4 regions of the Limnobaculum xujianqingii genome follow, and region 2 is predicted to be linked to each of the others. Evidence: predicted binding sites of a transcription regulator. Region 2 holds the regulator's gene; each other region holds the start of a gene.
The links. Region 2 encodes Fur, which represses iron uptake genes when iron is present. Its sites were predicted from a motif close to ATAATAATGAGAACNACTATCAA; they were not measured.
Positions count from the first base shown of each region.

Region 1: GOL65_RS06985 (Nramp family divalent metal transporter) is a predicted target of Fur. The motif match lies at 2,273-2,295, and genes of this name have one in related genera.
Region 3: GOL65_RS03170 (TonB-dependent receptor domain-containing protein) is a predicted target of Fur. The motif match lies at 1,503-1,525, and genes of this name have one in related genera.
Region 4: sodA (superoxide dismutase [Mn]) is a predicted target of Fur. The motif match lies at 1,961-1,983, and genes of this name have one in related genera.

Region 1 covers NZ_JABMLK010000001.1:1,534,731-1,538,949, reverse strand. Annotated here, with positions in the region: gene gltX (glutamate--tRNA ligase) at 1-303, shown strand, start outside; tRNA gene GOL65_RS06995 (tRNA-Ala) at 516-591, shown strand; gene GOL65_RS06990 (isoaspartyl peptidase/L-asparaginase family protein) at 674-1,651, opposite strand; gene GOL65_RS06985 (Nramp family divalent metal transporter) at 2,327-3,556, shown strand; gene mgrA (L-glyceraldehyde 3-phosphate reductase) at 3,610-4,219, opposite strand, start outside.
Region 2 covers NZ_JABMLK010000002.1:953,133-957,351, forward strand. Annotated here, with positions in the region: gene glnS (glutamine--tRNA ligase) at 1-865, shown strand, start outside; gene GOL65_RS18370 (putative signal transducing protein) at 966-1,382, shown strand; gene fur (ferric iron uptake transcriptional regulator) at 1,436-1,882, opposite strand; gene GOL65_RS18380 (CobW family GTP-binding protein) at 2,063-3,112, opposite strand; gene GOL65_RS18385 (YbdD/YjiX family protein) at 3,192-3,386, opposite strand; gene GOL65_RS18390 (carbon starvation CstA family protein) at 3,480-4,219, opposite strand, start outside.
Region 3 covers NZ_JABMLK010000001.1:720,446-724,664, forward strand. Annotated here, with positions in the region: gene GOL65_RS03160 (YgiW/YdeI family stress tolerance OB fold protein) at 110-520, shown strand; gene GOL65_RS03165 (LysE family translocator) at 725-1,339, shown strand; gene GOL65_RS03170 (TonB-dependent receptor domain-containing protein) at 1,650-3,695, shown strand; gene GOL65_RS03175 (alpha/beta hydrolase) at 3,757-4,219, shown strand, end outside.
Region 4 covers NZ_JABMLK010000001.1:2,892,549-2,896,767, reverse strand. Annotated here, with positions in the region: gene yiiM (6-hydroxyaminopurine reductase) at 1-415, opposite strand, end outside; gene GOL65_RS13375 (zinc ribbon domain-containing protein YjdM) at 605-943, opposite strand; gene sodA (superoxide dismutase [Mn]) at 1,248-1,871, opposite strand; gene cdd (cytidine deaminase) at 2,387-2,782, opposite strand; gene GOL65_RS13360 (pyrimidine-nucleoside phosphorylase) at 2,826-4,127, opposite strand.

The DNA of each region.
Region 1 (4,219 bases), on a different contig from region 2:
GATGCTGATGCAGCGAAGAAACATCTGCGTCCGGTAGCTAAAGAGCCTCTGGATTTGGTTCGGATTAAGTTAAGTGCGATTAGTGACTGGACCGTCGAAAATGTGCATCATGCAATTGAAAGCACTGCTACTGAACTGGAAGTAGGGATGGGTAAAGTTGGTATGCCGTTGCGTGTTGCGGTAACCGGATGCGGTCAGTCTCCGGCAGTTGATGCAACTGTTCATGCGGTTGGAAAATCTCGCAGTCTGGCCCGTATTGATCGCGCACTGGCATTTATTGCTGAGCGTGAAGCTCAACAATAATCAACCTATTAAAAATTTATTGGATTGATAACGAAAGTCGGGTTGTAAAAGGCCTGACTTTTTGTATTTTTCTGTCTATAAATTCACAGCTTTGTTCTCTTTTTCAGCATTCAGACTGATTCTGTAAATTAGCCGTTGACAGACCTCCCCGATGTTTCATATTATGCGCCCGTCCTGATGATGTTACCAGATACACATCATATGATATATATGGGGTTATAGCTCAGCTGGGAGAGCGCTTGCATGGCATGCAAGAGGTCGGCGGTTCGATCCCGCCTAGCTCCACCAAATTCGAAAAAGCCGACTGTAAAGTCGGCTTTTTTACGTTTTAATAAAAAAATAGAAGTAGTTCGAATCCCCACACCACCCACTAATCCCGATAAATATTCACATACACCGCGTGCCCCACGCGACCGATACCTCGATACATTCCTTCACTATTAAACGGAGTAACCACGTTTCCTTTTGAGTCGATGGCAATTAAGCCGCCGCGTCCATTGATTGCGGGCAATTTTTCCATGACCACTCTGTTAGTTGCTTGTTCTAATGACATTCCTGCGTATTCCATCATGGCAGAAACGTCATAGGCAGCAACGGTTCTCATAAACATTTCGCCGGTGCCGGTAGTGGATACTGCGACAGTGCTGTTATTGGCATAACAACCAGCACCGATAAGAGGTGAATCACCGACTCTGCCAACCTGTTTATTGGTCATGCCACCGGTAGAGGTTGCTGCCGCCAGGTTGCCATGGATATCGATAGCAACCGCTCCTACAGTGCCGAATTTTTTATCTGGATCGATAGGTTCACTTTGTGGCTTTTGTGCTGCCTGAGTAGCGCCATCGTGATCCAGTACGGCACCACTTTGTTCTCTTAGGGCGCGTTGGAGTTGCTCATAACGGGCTTCAGTGAAGTAGTATTCAGGCTCTACAAATTCAATTCCCTGAGTTTTGGCAAATGCTTCAGCGCCATCACCAATAAACAATACGTGGCTGCTATGTTCCATTACGGCTCGAGCCGCCAGAATTGGGTTACGTATATGAGACACACCGGCAACGCCACCAGCATTTAGCGTGGCGCCATCCATAATTGATGCATCCAGCTCATTCGTTCCTGCATGGGTGAAAACAGCGCCTTTTCCTGCATTGAACAGAGGATTTTCTTCCAGTAATCGCACAGCTTCCGTTACTGCATCAAGAGCGCTGCCTCCGGCGGCAAGAATGGTTTGACCGGCGGTTACTATCTCAGAGAGTGCCTGACGAAATTCCTGCTCTTTTTCTGCGGTCATTGCTGTTCTGGTGATAGCGCCAGCGCCGCCATGGATGGCTATTACGGGAGTGAGTGTCATAGTAGTATTCAGTCCGCTGTTTAAAGGGGTTAAGACTAATTTGTCATCATATTTGTGGTTGAACAAATTTTGATGGTTAATTTTTCATTATTCGGAATATGAGCAACTAAATATCAGTGTTTCTCGACTATAAGTTTTTTGATTACCGTACGTAAAGTGAAAAATTGTCTGGAAGAGGCGAATATTCCTGATTAATTGTCAGTGGATATGACATTGATTGGCAATTCACTTTATTTAATCAAAAATAATTATTTTGATGATTTGATTAAAGAAAGTTGGTGAGATCTCATCTTATTTATATTCATTTAATTCAAATGGTTAATTCTCTATTTTTAATATTATTCTTTTATGGAATGAGTAATGGTTTTCTTACTGCTATAGGATATAAATGACCGTTAGTACTTTTATCCTGAGCCTAATGCATGATTGTTATTACTTAATGTCATTATTGTTACTAATGGTTTCTTAAATGTTGTATTTATGAGGTGGGCTGTAGTTTACTGTATTATAATGACCGTAATATTTACGTTGATTTAGGTAATACAACTTCGGCTTTTGATGCGAAATATTATCTGGCTGTTTAATTGCGCCTATCTGAACGATAAGCGTAATTAAGTTGATATTTGAATGAGAATCATTATCATTTGATTGTGTGGTGATTCGGAGAATATATCCATGTCAGATTCAGGTGCCATAGTTCAATCAGGTAAAGTATCGAGAAAGATCAGGCTTGCTCTGATGGGACCTGCTTTTATTGCAGCCATTGGCTATATCGATCCCGGTAACTTTGCGACCAACATTCAGGCTGGTTCAGCTTTTGGCTACCAGCTGCTTTGGGTTGTTGTCTGGGCCAATATCATGGCAATGGTAGTACAGCTTTTTTCTGCCAAGCTGGGAATTGCGACTAATAAAAATCTGGCAGAACATATTCGCGATCGATTTCCACGTCCAATTGTCTGGTTTTATTGGGTTCAGGCTGAGTTGGTTGCAATAGCAACAGATTTGGCTGAATTCATTGGTGCGGCAATTGGGTTTAAGTTATTGCTGGGCGTAAGTTTGCTTAATGGTGCAGTGATAACTGGTATTTGTACCTTTCTAATCTTAATGTTACAGAGTAAAGGGGACAAACCTTTAGAACGGATAATTGGCGCTTTTCTGTTGTTTGTTGCCGGAGCCTATATCATTGAGCTGGTGTTTTCGGCACCTGATGTTACCGAACTCACCACCGGTATGCTAATACCCGGATTACCAAATAATGAGGCTGTATTTCTGGCTGCGGGCGTATTAGGTGCGACTATCATGCCGCATGTCATTTATCTGCATTCTGCATTGACGCAAAATTCTAAAGGCACTCGGGAAGAGCGCTATTCCGCCACAAAATGGGATGTTGCCGTGGCGATGACTATTGCTGGTTTCGTTAACTTATCGATGATGGCAATGGCAGCAGCAGTATTTCATTTTCATGGACAAACGGGAATTACTGAACTTGATCAGGCTTATGTCACATTAGAACCTCTGCTGGGTAAGTTTGCTGCAGTGACTTTTGGCCTTAGTCTGGTGGCCGCTGGGCTGTCTTCTACCGTTGTCGGAACTATGGCCGGACAGGTTGTTATGCAGGGTTTTATTCACTTCAGGATACCGCTTTGGCTGCGCCGCGCAGTGACGATGCTGCCATCGTTTGTTGTGATTATGAGCGGTATGGATGCGACCCGTATACTAATTGTTAGCCAGGTATTTCTCAGCTTTGGTATTGCTCTGGCGCTGATTCCATTATTGAGTTTTACCGGGAATCGAGAACTTATGGGTGATTTGGTTAATAGTACATTGATGCAAAATATTGGTCGGGCAATTGTCGGACTGGTCGTCAGCTTGAATATCTATTTGTTAATCAGTTTCTTCTTATAGCCGATAACCGCCACGGTAAAAGCACCCAATAGCGGTTATCTGAGCTAACAATCTTATTTGGCCAGAATAGTTTCTATCTCATTGAGTTCCTGTTGGCTAAACGTCAGGTTATTCAATGCAGCCACTGCATCTTCGATTTGGCTGACTTTACTGGCACCAATTAACGCAGAAGTTACTCTTCCTTCCCGTAACACCCATGCCAGAGCCATTTGAACCAGTTTTTGTCCACGACGCTGAGCGATTTCATTCAACTGACGAATTTGAGTTACCCGAGCTTCTGTTAACTGATCGCTGGTGAGGAAAGGACTGTCACTGGCGATACGAGAACCTTCCGGAATACCCGACAGATAGCGATCGGTTAACAGGCCTCCTGCCAGTGGTGAGAAGGCAATTGAACCAACACCTTCTTCTTGTAAAACATCCTGTAATCCATTTTCAATCCAGCGTTCAAACATTGAGTACTTGGGTTGATGGATAAGACAAGGTGTTCCCAGTGTATTCAGAATACGAATAGCCTCTTTGGCTTTATCCGCCGGATAGTTGGAAAGTCCAACGTACAGCGCCTTACCCTGACGAACAATTAAGTCGAGTGCTGACATGGTTTCTTCCAGCGGCGTATCAGGGTCAGGACGGTGGTGATAAAAAATATCAACATAGTCGAGC
Region 2 (4,219 bases):
TATGTCTAAGCGTAAGTTAAATTTACTGGTGACAGAGAAAGTTGTGGAAGGTTGGGACGACCCGCGTATGCCGACTATTTCTGGTCTGCGTCGCCGTGGATATAGCGCCGCTTCTATTCGTGAGTTTTGTCGCCGTATCGGTGTGACCAAGCAAGACAATAACGTGGAAATGGTAGCGTTAGAAACCTGTATTCGTGAAGATCTGAACGAAAATGCCCCAAGAGCGATGGCGGTTATCGATCCGGTTAAAGTGGTGATTGAGAATCTTCCACAAGGCCATGAAGAGATGCTGACGGTAGGCGCACACCCGAATAAACCAGAAATGGGAACCCGTGCCGTACCATTTAGCAGCGAGATCTATATTGACCGTGCTGATTTCCGTGAAGAAGCTAACAAACAGTATAAGCGCCTGGTGTTAGGTAAAGAAGTTCGCCTGCGCAATGCTTATGTTATTAAAGCTGAACGGGTAGAAAAAGACGACCAGGGCAATATCACGACTATTTATTGCCAGTATGATAGTGAAACGCTGGGTAAGGATCCGGCTGACGGGCGCAAAGTAAAAGGCGTTATTCATTGGGTATCTGCATCTCATGCATTACCGGCAGAATTTCGGTTATATGAATGCCTGTTTAACGTGCCTAACCCGGGAGCTGCTGAGGATTTCTTATCAACCATTAATCCTGAATCACTGAAAGTAGTGCACGGTTTTGTCGAACCAAGTCTGGCGCAGGCTAAACCTGAGTTCGCTTATCAGTTTGAGCGTGAAGGCTACTTTTGTGCAGACAGCCGCCACTCATCACCAGAGCATTTAGTGTTTAACCGGACCGTCGGTCTGCGTGATACCTGGGCTGCTCAGGTAAGCTAATTTTTAGCCTTGATTAAAAACGGTTAATATCAAAAAGCCTGTCAGAGAAATTTGACAGGCTTTTTAAACTCCAAATGGATATGTTTTATACGGAGATATTATGGGACAACTGGTTGTGGTTGCTCGCTACTCTTATCCCCTTGAAGCCCAAATAGCAAAAAGCAATCTGGAGTCAGCGGGAATTAGTGCTTATATAGCCGATGTACATACCATCAATACCAACTGGCTTTACTCTAATGCTTTAGGCGGCGTGAGGCTGATGGTTGACAGAGATAACGTGCAGGAAGCTGAAAAGATACTTGGTCAGGACTTTTCTCAGGCGGTGATTGAAGAGGCCGGGGAAGATGAAGCAGAGCGTTCACAGTGGTGCTGTGCTTATTGCGGTAGCAATAATGTAGTTCCTTTTACTAAAGGTAAGAGGCCGGCATTTGTGGTATTTATTTTGTTAGGATTTCCGTTGTTTAAGTATCAACACGGAATAAAGTGTAATGACTGTGGGGCATTTAGCCAAAAATAAAGCCAGCAATGATTAGTTGCTGGCATATTCAAACCTTAAGCTATGATAGTCGCTTATTTAGGGTCGTGTAGCGTTTCATCTTTACGGCAATCGCCAGAGCTACATTTTCCATACAGGTACAAGCTATGGTTGGTTAACTTAATATTGTATCTTTCTGAAATTTCACGCTGACGTTGTTCAATAAACTCATCGCTAAATTCAATTACGCGTCCACAATCCAAACAGATTAAGTGGTCGTGATGATGTTTTTGCGTCAATTCAAATACTGATTTACCGCCTTCAAAACTATGGCGGGTTACAATACCTGCGTCATCAAATTGGTTTAGCACGCGATATACGGTAGCCAGTCCAATTTCTTCGCCCATATCAATCAGTCTTTTATATAAATCTTCCGCGCTAACGTGATGGTTATCAGGCTCCTGAAGTATTTCCAGAATTTTAAGCCGTGGGAGCGTAACTTTCAGTCCAGCCTTCTTCAGTGCGATATTATTATCAGTCATGCAGATGTGTTCCTAAATTCGGGGCGCCATGAATCGCTAGCGAATGATTAACATAATTATAATATACCATTATAGAGCCAGACATATGAAATGAAAACCTTAGGGAGTCAGTTCAAATTCGATAGAATCGATAGGCAGAATCATAATTCTGGCGATATTCAACCGTTATCCGATATGTTATTAGTTAACGGCATTTGAAACAGCCGTGGCTAAAAATTCATTTCTTAATGTCTCAACCGGTAAATTACGCCCAATAATAACTAATAGCGTCTTACGGGATTCTTCCGCAGTCCATTCGGTTCCATAATCGAAACCAACAACTTTATGAACACCTTGTACAATCAGGCGACGAGGTTCACCCTCGATTGCCAGAATACCTTTATAGCGTAGCATGTCATTGCCATATTTTTCGATGGCAGTTTCCATAAATGCGCCAATCAGCTTGATATCAACCTCTCCGGTTTCAAAAACTTGGGAAGTAATATCATCATTCCATGAACGGGCAAGGGGTTTGGATGTTTGATTTAAAGGGCGGAAGTTTGTTGGCGCCTGAGAAGGTGCAGTGGAAGCAACAAAAGTTCCATTAAGATCAAAAGAGTCATCCATATTAAATGCCTGAATGCCAATCCATGCAGCTTTCTCCAGCTTGCCGTGCCGGGCCTCACACACCAGAGCCTTGGCGTTAATGTTACGTAAACGCTCTAACAACAGTGTTTTTGCATCGCTATCGATGCGATCTAATTTGGTTAAAATAAGTCTGTCAGCAAAACCAACTTGAGAAACCGCAACCCGATGTTCAGTGAGCTGTTTCTGAGCATGTTCACTGTCGACTAAAGTAATAATGGCGTCTAACTGCAAACGCTCACGTAAAATATCATCAACAAAGAAAGTTTGTATCACTGGAGCCGGGTCGGCTAATCCAGTGGTTTCTAGCAGCAACCGATCAAAATTAAGCTGACCCGCATCCCGCTGCTCCAAAAGGTTCTTTAAGGCTTCAGTCAGTTCTCCGCGAACGCTACAACACACGCAGCCATTGGTTAATTCAATAACCTCAATACCGCTGTGCTGTCCCAATAGTCCACCATCTACGCCAACAGCGCCAAATTCATTTTCAATGATAGCGATCCGTTCACCGGGATAGTTTTCTAACAAATGGTTAATCAGAGTAGTTTTGCCTGAGCCGAGAAAGCCGGTTAATACTGTCACCGGTAACTGAAGTGGGGTGGTCATAACATGTTGCCTTTTTTACTTTAACCATACGCATTATTGCGTTGGTAAAATATCTGGTGTGTCACAAAAAAATTAATGCCTAGCAGCAAGAGCCATTACCGCTGCCGTAGCGAGCCTGCTGACGCTCACGAAAGAATTCTTCATAAGTCATCGCTTCCTGATCCGGATGAGTGATGCGCATATGCTGAACATAGTTATCATAGTCAGGGACGCCAACCATCAAACGAGCCGCCTGACCAAGATAGCGACCGACTTTTGCTAAATCTTCAAACATAAGTGACTTCCCTTAATCAGGATGGCAGTAACAAGCGATTCAATAACCCGATACTGCCATCTTTTTACTATTAATGTCTATCTAACAACAGGATTACTTAACCGTTGCCGATGCAGGCATAGGCTCATAAGGAACCTCGTTCGCTGTTGGTGCCGGATTAGAACGTGCTTTAAACGCAGTACGTAAACCAAACACCACCACACTGATCATGACTAACATAAACAGTATAGTCAGACCTGCGTCCAGCTGGTTGTTAAATATCAGTGCGCTCATTTGATCCAGAGACTTAGCCGGAGCCAAAATCTGTCCCTGATCCAGTGAGGCTTGGTACTTCTTAGCCAGAGCCAGGAAGCCAACGCGTGGGTTATCATCAAACACTTTTTGCCAGCCGGCAGTCAGAGTACAAACCAGCAGGAAGATGGTTGGTACAACAGCAACCCAGGCGTATCTTTCGCGCTTCATTTTGAACAGCACAACCGCACACAGGGTAAGTGCAATGGCTGCCAGCATTTGGTTAGCAATACCAAACAGAGGCCATAGGGTATTGATACCACCCAATGGGTCAACCACGCCTTGGTACAGGAAGTAACCCCATGCAGCCACACATAAGCCCGTTGCTGTGATGTTGGCAACAAAAGAGTCGGTACGCTTCATGGATGGAACAAAAGTGCCCATTAAGTCTTGCAGCATAAAACGACCAGCACGGGTACCGGCGTCAACCGCAGTCAGAATGAACAGTGCTTCAAACAGGATGGCAAAGTGATACCAGAAAGCCATCATGGTTGGGCCAGTCAACTGACTCAGAATGTGTGCCATACCTACCGCCAGAGTAG
Region 3 (4,219 bases), on a different contig from region 2:
CGTTACGCAAATATATTTTTTATTTTCATTCTATTAAGATCCTGTTAAGAACTTAGTGATTTAATAGTTAGCGAAAAGAGTAGATCACCTGTCATTGAGGGAATAAAACATGAAAAAATTAACGATGTTAGCTTTAGTTGCCGCATTAGCCAGCGCTCCTGCTTTTGCTCAAAATAGCGCTTCAAATGGTGGATTTAGTGGCCCCGGAGCAACGACTACCGCACCAACTCAACAAGGTGGCGGATTTTCAGGCCCTAATGCAGGCACCATGACGGTTGAGAAAGCCTTAACCATGAGTGATGATACCTGGGTTACCCTGCAGGGAAATATCGAACAGCAAATCGGTAAAGAGTTGTATGTATTCCGCGATAAAACCGGCACTATTAATGTTGATATTGACCACAAACGCTGGAATGGTCTGACTATCTCTCCGACTGATACTGTAGAACTACAGGGTGAGATCGATAAAGACTGGAACTCTATTGAGCTTGATGTGAAGCAAATTAAAAAGATTAAGTAACAACCCGTTTAGCAGAAAAATGCCTTCTTCCATTTCCTGATATCCTTACCTTTAGCCTGATTATCCTGTCAGGCTTTTTTTTAGCCAACGAGCTGAGTTATCTGATTTTTCAGGCCACATATCATTTACCGCTTTGTATTTTTATTCAGCTCTGACATTATCAAAGCATAAAGCCTGTAACTATGGATATATGTCGGAGTTTCAATGCTGGAAACCTCTCTTTTTGTTGCCACTATCGCCACCCTTGGCATGCTATCACCGGGACCCGATTTTTTTCTGGTAATTAAGAATGCGGCCCGTTATCGTCGTTCTGTTGCCATGGTAACTGCGCTCGGCGTTATTCTTGGTGTTGCTACCCATATGTCATATTGTGTCGCAGGTTTAGCGGTCGTCATTACCGCAACGCCCTGGCTGTTTAATCTGTTAAAGTATGCTGGCGCACTCTATCTAATCTGGATTGGTATTCAGGCTCTGCTATCTCGCGGTGGTAGCAAAATGGATATTACAAACCTTGATCGCCAACAAACCAGCTATAAAAATGCCTTCATTCAGGGATACCTGTGTAATTTACTGAATCCCAAAGCCACACTGTTTTTTCTTTCCGTTTTTACTCAAGTACTCAGCATTGATTCCAGCACCGGCGAGAAATTATGGTACGCCTTTATTATCTGGATCCTGGCCGTTATCTGGTGGCCACTGTTAATTGTTCTGATTCAAAGTGCCCCGGTTCGTCGTGGACTGGCAAAAGTTCAAAGCATGGTGGATAAAGTGCTTGGCGTAGTACTGATTGGTTTAGGTATTAAAGTTGCTTTAGGATAAAGCAACTCGCTACAGTAGGCCGTTATTGGACGGCTTACTGTTTCCTTCGACTATCTGTTTTTAATCAATAATCGTTAATGATGTGACAATGTCACTGTAAATTCTCTTCTATAGCTTTATTCCCCCTGCTTACCACTGATTTCAAAATCAGTCCACATCAACAATATTAATAATAATTATTATCATTCGTATTTTCATGTAGTAGCATATGCAACGCCTGTTTGCCCGGCATTTAAAACCAATATTAAAGATTCGGCATCCACCTCGGAGCACAGTCTTTTGTTTTTATTATCATACTCAGGGATACACAATGAAAACCAGATCGTTAAACACACTCTGTCTGGCCATTATCAGTAGCTTCACTCTTCCCGCAATGGCGGCAGAAAGTGAAGAAACCATGGTTGTTACCGCATCGGGGTTCCAACAGGTACTACGTAATGCACCAGCCAGTATTAGCGTAGTTACACGCGAGCAACTGGAGAAAAAGCCCTTCCATAATTTGGGAGATGCGGTAAAAGATGTTGAAGGCGTCAGCATCACCGGTAGTGGTACCAATAGTCAGGATATCTCTATTCGAGGCTTACCCGGTGACTACACTCTAATTCTGGTTGACGGTAAACGTCAAAATAGCCGTGAGTCACGTCCTAACGGTAACGGCGGCTTTGAATCAGGCTTTATTCCACCCATGGAAGCCATTGAGCGCATTGAAGTAATTCGCGGCCCGATGTCTTCACTATATGGTTCTGATGCCATGGGCGGCGTAATCAACATCATCACTCGCAAAGTCGGCAGCGATTGGAATGGTGCTGTGAGTATGGATGCTACGTTGCAGGAAAACTCCGACTCCGGGAATATCTATGCGGGTAACTTCTACCTGTCTGGTCCGTTAGTTGAGAATCGCGTTGGATTCCAGCTATATGGCTACGGTAATTACCGACCAGAAGATGACATTATTGAAGGATACAACGAAAACGATAATAAAGGTGTTACCGCCAAACTGAGCTTTACGCCTACGGATACTCAACAAATCATTTTAGAAGGTGGTCGCGCGATACAAAAACGCGAGTCAACGCCAGGAAAATCCATTGAAGCCTATACGGTTCGCGGCTCACTTAAACAGCCTAATCCCAAAACAAATATCAATAATGAACGTAACCACTGGGCGCTGACGCATACCGGACAGTGGGATTTTGGTTTTTCCGACATTAGCGTGTATCAGGAAAAAACTAAACGCAGCACCGAAACACATACTTTGGACAGTTCTACCGGCTCCTGGAACGGTGGTTATAGCGACAGAAAACCAGAAATCACCAATACCGTAGTGGATGCTAAGTTAACCCTTCCTTTACCATCCAACATGGTCACCATTGGTGGTCAGTATCAGTATTCTGAGTTAAATGATGACTCAACCACCGGCAGAACAACCGCAGAGAAAACAGACATTACTGCCTGGCAGAAATCGGTGTTTATTGAGGATGAGATCGCCCTGCTGGATGATTTAACCTTTACCGGCGGCGTACGCTTAGACGACCATGAAACCTACGGCGATTACTGGAACCCACGTGGCTATCTGGTCTATCACCTGACAGATGAAATTACGCTGAAAGGTGGTGTAGCAAAAGCTTTCCGTGCACCAACCTTACGTGAAATCAGTCCTGATTATGGTACCGCCACTCAGGGTGGTGCCGGCATTATGTATGGCAATCCTGACCTTAAGCCTGAAACCAGTGTAAACCAGGAGATCGGCATTGCTTACGACCATGAGTCTGGTTTCAACGCTGCCCTGACACTGTTTAATACCGACTTTAAAAATAAGCTCACCAGCTACAGTACCGGCGGCAAAGACCCGATTACCGGTTTAAATCTGTACACTTATGACAACGTTGGTAAAGCAAATATCAAGGGCGTAGAAGCCGCGACCACCATCCCACTGGTGACCAATTGGATTCTGGGTTTGAACTATACCTATCTGGACTCCAAACGCAAAAGTGATGATGAATTCTTCACTTCTGGTGAATCACTAAAGGGACAACCGCTAGCACAAACGCCTAAGCACAGTGCTAATGCTAAGTTAACCTGGACGGTTAATGACGATCTGGAAACCTATACCCGCGTAACCTATACCGGTAAACAAGTATGGGCAGCACAACGTAACAGTTATACCGGCCCTCGCTATCGTGATGGTTTCACCACTGTTGATGTGGGCGGTAGTTATCAAATTAACAAAAATACCCAGTTAAACCTGGCAGTGCTGAACATTACGGATGAAACTGGTGATGATATCAATACTAACGGCGGGAACTGGATCGTTGAAGATGGCCGCCGCTATTGGGCCGGTATTAACGTGAAGTTCTGATACTGCATGGCGGAGTCACTATTCTGGCTCCGCCCGGTAATTTATAAGCAATGGTGTCCCCATGTCTAAATTAATCGCGCTGTTCTCCATGCTGCTGTTTTCCACCGCCCTTAGCGCCAAACCACAGCAGACCATTCCTCCTATTGATAAAACAGCCTATCAGCACTTCCAAATTCAACAATATGATATGAATGCCGATGAGCAACGCAGTTATCGAATCTATATTGCCGTTCCCAATACGCCACCGCCCACTTCCGGTTATCCAGTGTTATATATGCTGGATGGCAATGGTCAGTTCCCGCTGGCGGTAAACAGTTACCATCCTGATAATGGTCCCGCTCCGTTAATTATCGCTATTGGTTACCCTGGCGATGTTAGCTATAACACCGTACCACGCACCCGTGACTATACACCACCGGCCGAAGGGGAAGAGTTTGCTCAGGGAGGAAAAGCTGAAATATTTAACCAGTTTATTAACCAACAGTTAAAACCCTGGGTGAACCAGCACTATGCGGTTAATCAAC
Region 4 (4,219 bases), on a different contig from region 2:
GATAGAGCCAACCGCAGCGACCGCTGTCCTGCATGATGCGGGCGAATCCATTAATCGCACAGTGATAATTCAGTTTATAACAAGGAGAGCGGGGTTGAGTAACCTGAATTAATGCTTGCCCCCAACGGAATATATCGCCGATAAAAACCGTTTCCTCGGTCAGATTTTGGGTAGAGAGATTCTCTCCAAACAGCGGGGCGGTAAATTGATCCGCCTGCTCAGGGAAACGTTGCTTCCAGTAATCGTAATGTTCTCGTGGATAGTGACACAAAGCGCGATCGGCACCACCGTGATGACGGGGGTCTGCCTGCTGGTCGCCTTCAAAACCCAGTGGAGTGAGTATCAGCTCACCATCAACCGCACGCTTATCGATGGCGCTGGGAGAGTGGTCATAATAGGGTTTAATTTTGCCAATATAGACGAGGGGGAGAGTGCATGGTAACCGCCGGTATTACTGAGTGACTATTTCATTTCAGCATACTGACTGTTACAGGTCATATCCAGTTTTTGATTTAGGGACAGTGCGGCTAACGTTGGTGAGAGAAAGAAAAAATAAAGCCACGGCTTTCAGAAAAAGCGGTGGCTTTCATTGCTGCTTATCTGTTTAGACTTTCTTAACGAAGCAGGCTTTTAGCATAATGCTGGTGTTATCGATTTTGCAGTCGATTTCATGGTCACCGTCAACCAGACGAATAGGTTTGGACTTGCTACCCACTTTCAGTACGGTTGAAGAGCCTTTTAATTTCAGGTCTTTAATCAGGGTTACGCAGTCGCCGTCAGCTAATACGTTACCGTTACTGTCTTTCACCACTCTTGCATCACCATCTGCTGACTCTGGCTCTGAAGGGTTCCACTCGTGAGCACAATCAGGGCAGATGAACATGGCTCCGTCCGGATAGGTATTTTCTGATGAGCAGACCGGGCAGGCTGGAATAGAATTCATGTCAATTTCCCTAAAAATAGAATGTGAATAAAATCAGGGCGCTATTCTACTACAAATGACCACTTTTATCACATGGATAAACCGTCGGCTTATGAAGGTGATAGCTGGCGAAGGAAATGCTCTGTAGGGAAAATAATTTTTCATAGCGAAAAATCACTTTTTTATTGAAAGAACATTTATCTTTTCAGGACGCAGGAGAGGAAATCTGATTGAGAGCTGGATAACACAATGTTTATTCAGGAGACAATAGCAGGTTAGCTACTATCATCTCCATTATTTATATGAAACTTAAAACATCAGCTTATTATTTTGCTTCAGCAAAACGTTTGGCAGCTTCGTCCCAGTTCACCACGTTCCAGAATTCTTTAATATAATCAGGACGACGGTTTTGGAATTTCAGATAGTAAGCATGTTCCCAAACGTCCAGACCTACAATCGGGAAGCCTGATGCGCCGGATACGCTTTCACCCATCAGAGGACTATCCTGATTGGCGGTAGAAACCACGGCCAGTTTGCCATCTTTTAATACCAGCCAGGCCCAACCAGAACCAAAGCGGGTAGCGGCAGCTTGCTCAAACTTCTCTTTAAAGCTATCAACGCTACCAAAATCACGTTCGATTGCCGCTTTCAGATCGCCCTGCAGAGTGGTGCCTTTTTTCAGGCCTTTCCAGAACAGGCTATGGTTAGCGTGACCGCCCGCGTTGTTTCTTAATACGGTGCGTTTCTCTGCAGGCACTTTATCTAACTGAGCGATCAGCTCTTCTGCCGACAGTTTTTTCAGATCGTCAGACAGCGTTTCCAGTGCAGCATTCGCATTGTTTACATAAGCCTGATGATGCTTACTGTGGTGGATTTCCATGGTTTGTTTATCAAAGTGAGGTTCCAGAGCATCGTAAGCATAAGGCAGGGCAGGAAGGGTATAACTCATCGTATCACTCCTCAAAGGTGGTTTATGCTGTTTATAAGACAGCTCATTTCAATTTCGTGCTGGGTTATCAGTATAGCACTGAATATGAATTGATAATCATTATCGTTTGTAGGGTTATTTTCTATTGGTGTGATAGGTGATTCTGTCTGGGGTAAGTTTCGTCCACTAAGAGTATCGTGGATGAATAGGCAGATGTGCGAGTGGCCGAGCAGGGGGCGTTAAAAGGCGAACGCCCCCTGCACCCCCGCGCCTTCGCACCCGAATCCAGGTCGCTTAGGCGACTTCCTTCCTCCTTCGTTCGGCCTTAACGCACCGGCGCAGAGCCGCTCCCGACGTCGCTGCGCCTCAATCCGCATCCCTGCGGATTGTGCTGGCCTCTCTCAGTCGTCAGCTGAATTCCAGTGCTCTATTAAAAGACCAAAAGACCAAAAGACCAAAAGACCAAAAGACCAAAAGACCAAAAGACCAAAAGACCAAAAGACCAAAAGATAAGGTCAACTGCTAAGGGCTTTGTCTTAACTTAGGTCTGCTGGCCCAAATGAATATGGCAATAACTCAGCAATCGACGTATGTTTTACCTCACCCTTCATGTTCACCATCAAAACCGGCATATCCGGAGCGCAGAATTCGTTAATCACCTGACGACAGGCGCCACACGGGGAGATTGGGCCTTCGGTATCGCCGATAATCACCAGTTTTTTGAACTGGCGTTGACCTTCCGATACTGCTTTGAATATGGCGGTTCTTTCTGCGCAGTTGGTCAGGCCATAGGAAGCATTCTCAACGTTGCAGCCGAGGAAAACCTGATTATTATCCGCCAGTAATGCTGCGCCAACGGCGAAATTAGAATAGGGACTGTAGGAGGATTGGCGGGCTTTTTTCGCTTGTTCAATCAGTTCATTATCAGTCATGGTAATTTCCTTGTGATAAAAAGATGGCAGGTTACCCGATGGATTACTGGGTAATAACCGTATGAATCAGTTTCGGTGCCTGCCCGTGTTTGGCTATCTCTATGCTGTTATAGATCTTGTCCATCACGCTGGAAACCTCTTCCCGATTGGCATAAATGGTGACCAGTGAATCACCTGTCTGCACGCTATCACCGACTTTTTTATGCAACATCAGCCCAACGGCTAAATCGATATCATCTTCTTTGGTGGCTCGACCTGCTCCCAGCAGCATGGCGGCAACGCCAATTTCATCTGCGATAATGTTTGCCACCACGCCAGCCGTTTTGGCCGGTACTTCAATTTTGAATTTCGCCTGAGGCAATCTCTCCGGATGATCGACAACCGACGCATCACCGCCCTGATTGGCTAAAAACTCTTTGAATTTCTCCAGCGCCTTACCGTTGTTAATCACTTCAAGCAGCATCTGGCGTGCTTCTTCCAGAGTTTTGGCCTTTTTAGCTAACATCACCATCTGGCTGCCCAATACCAATGTTAGTTCAGTCAAGTCTGCCGGACCTTTACCTCGCAAAGTATCAATGGCTTCCTGCATTTCCAGTGCATTACCAATGGCGAAGCCCAGAGGTTGCGACATATCAGAAATTACCGCCATGGTATGTCGACCCACATTGTTACCAATACGCACCATCGATTTGGCTAACGCAATGGCATCTTCATCGGTTTTCATAAATGCGCCAGCGCCGGTTTTAACATCTAGCACAATGGCGTCGGAACCTGCGGCAATCTTCTTGCTCATAATGGAGCTGGCGATAAGTGGAATAGAGTTAACGGTGCCGGTAACGTCCCGCAGGGCGTACATCTTTTTATCCGCCGGGGTTAAATTGCCCGACTGACCAATAACGGCCACTTTGTGGCGATTCACTAAGTCGATAAATTGGTCTTTATTGATCTCAATATGGAAGCCTTTTACTGACTCCAGCTTGTCCAGTGTACCGCCGGTGTGCCCCAGACCACGGCCCGACATCTTCGCCACCGGAATATCAAGAGCAGCAACTAATGGAGCCAGCACCAGCGTAGTGGTATCACCAACGCCACCGGTGGAGTGCTTATCCACTTTGATACCGTCAATTGCCGATAAATCAATGGTATCACCGGAGTTCACCATAGCCATCGTCAGGTCTGCGCACTCGCGATCGGTCATATCCTGAAAGTAAATTGCCATCATCATAGCGCTGGCCTGATAGTCAGGGATGGAGCCATCGGTATAGCCTTTGACGAAGAATTCGATTTCTTGTGCGGAGAGCTCTTTGCCGTCGCGTTTTTTGGCAATCAGATCAACGATTCTCATAGTATTTACCTTCTTATTGAGTAAAACGGCTAATAACGCCGGTTTAAAATTATCTGAATGCCGGTCATCAGGACCGGCAAAAATACAGCATT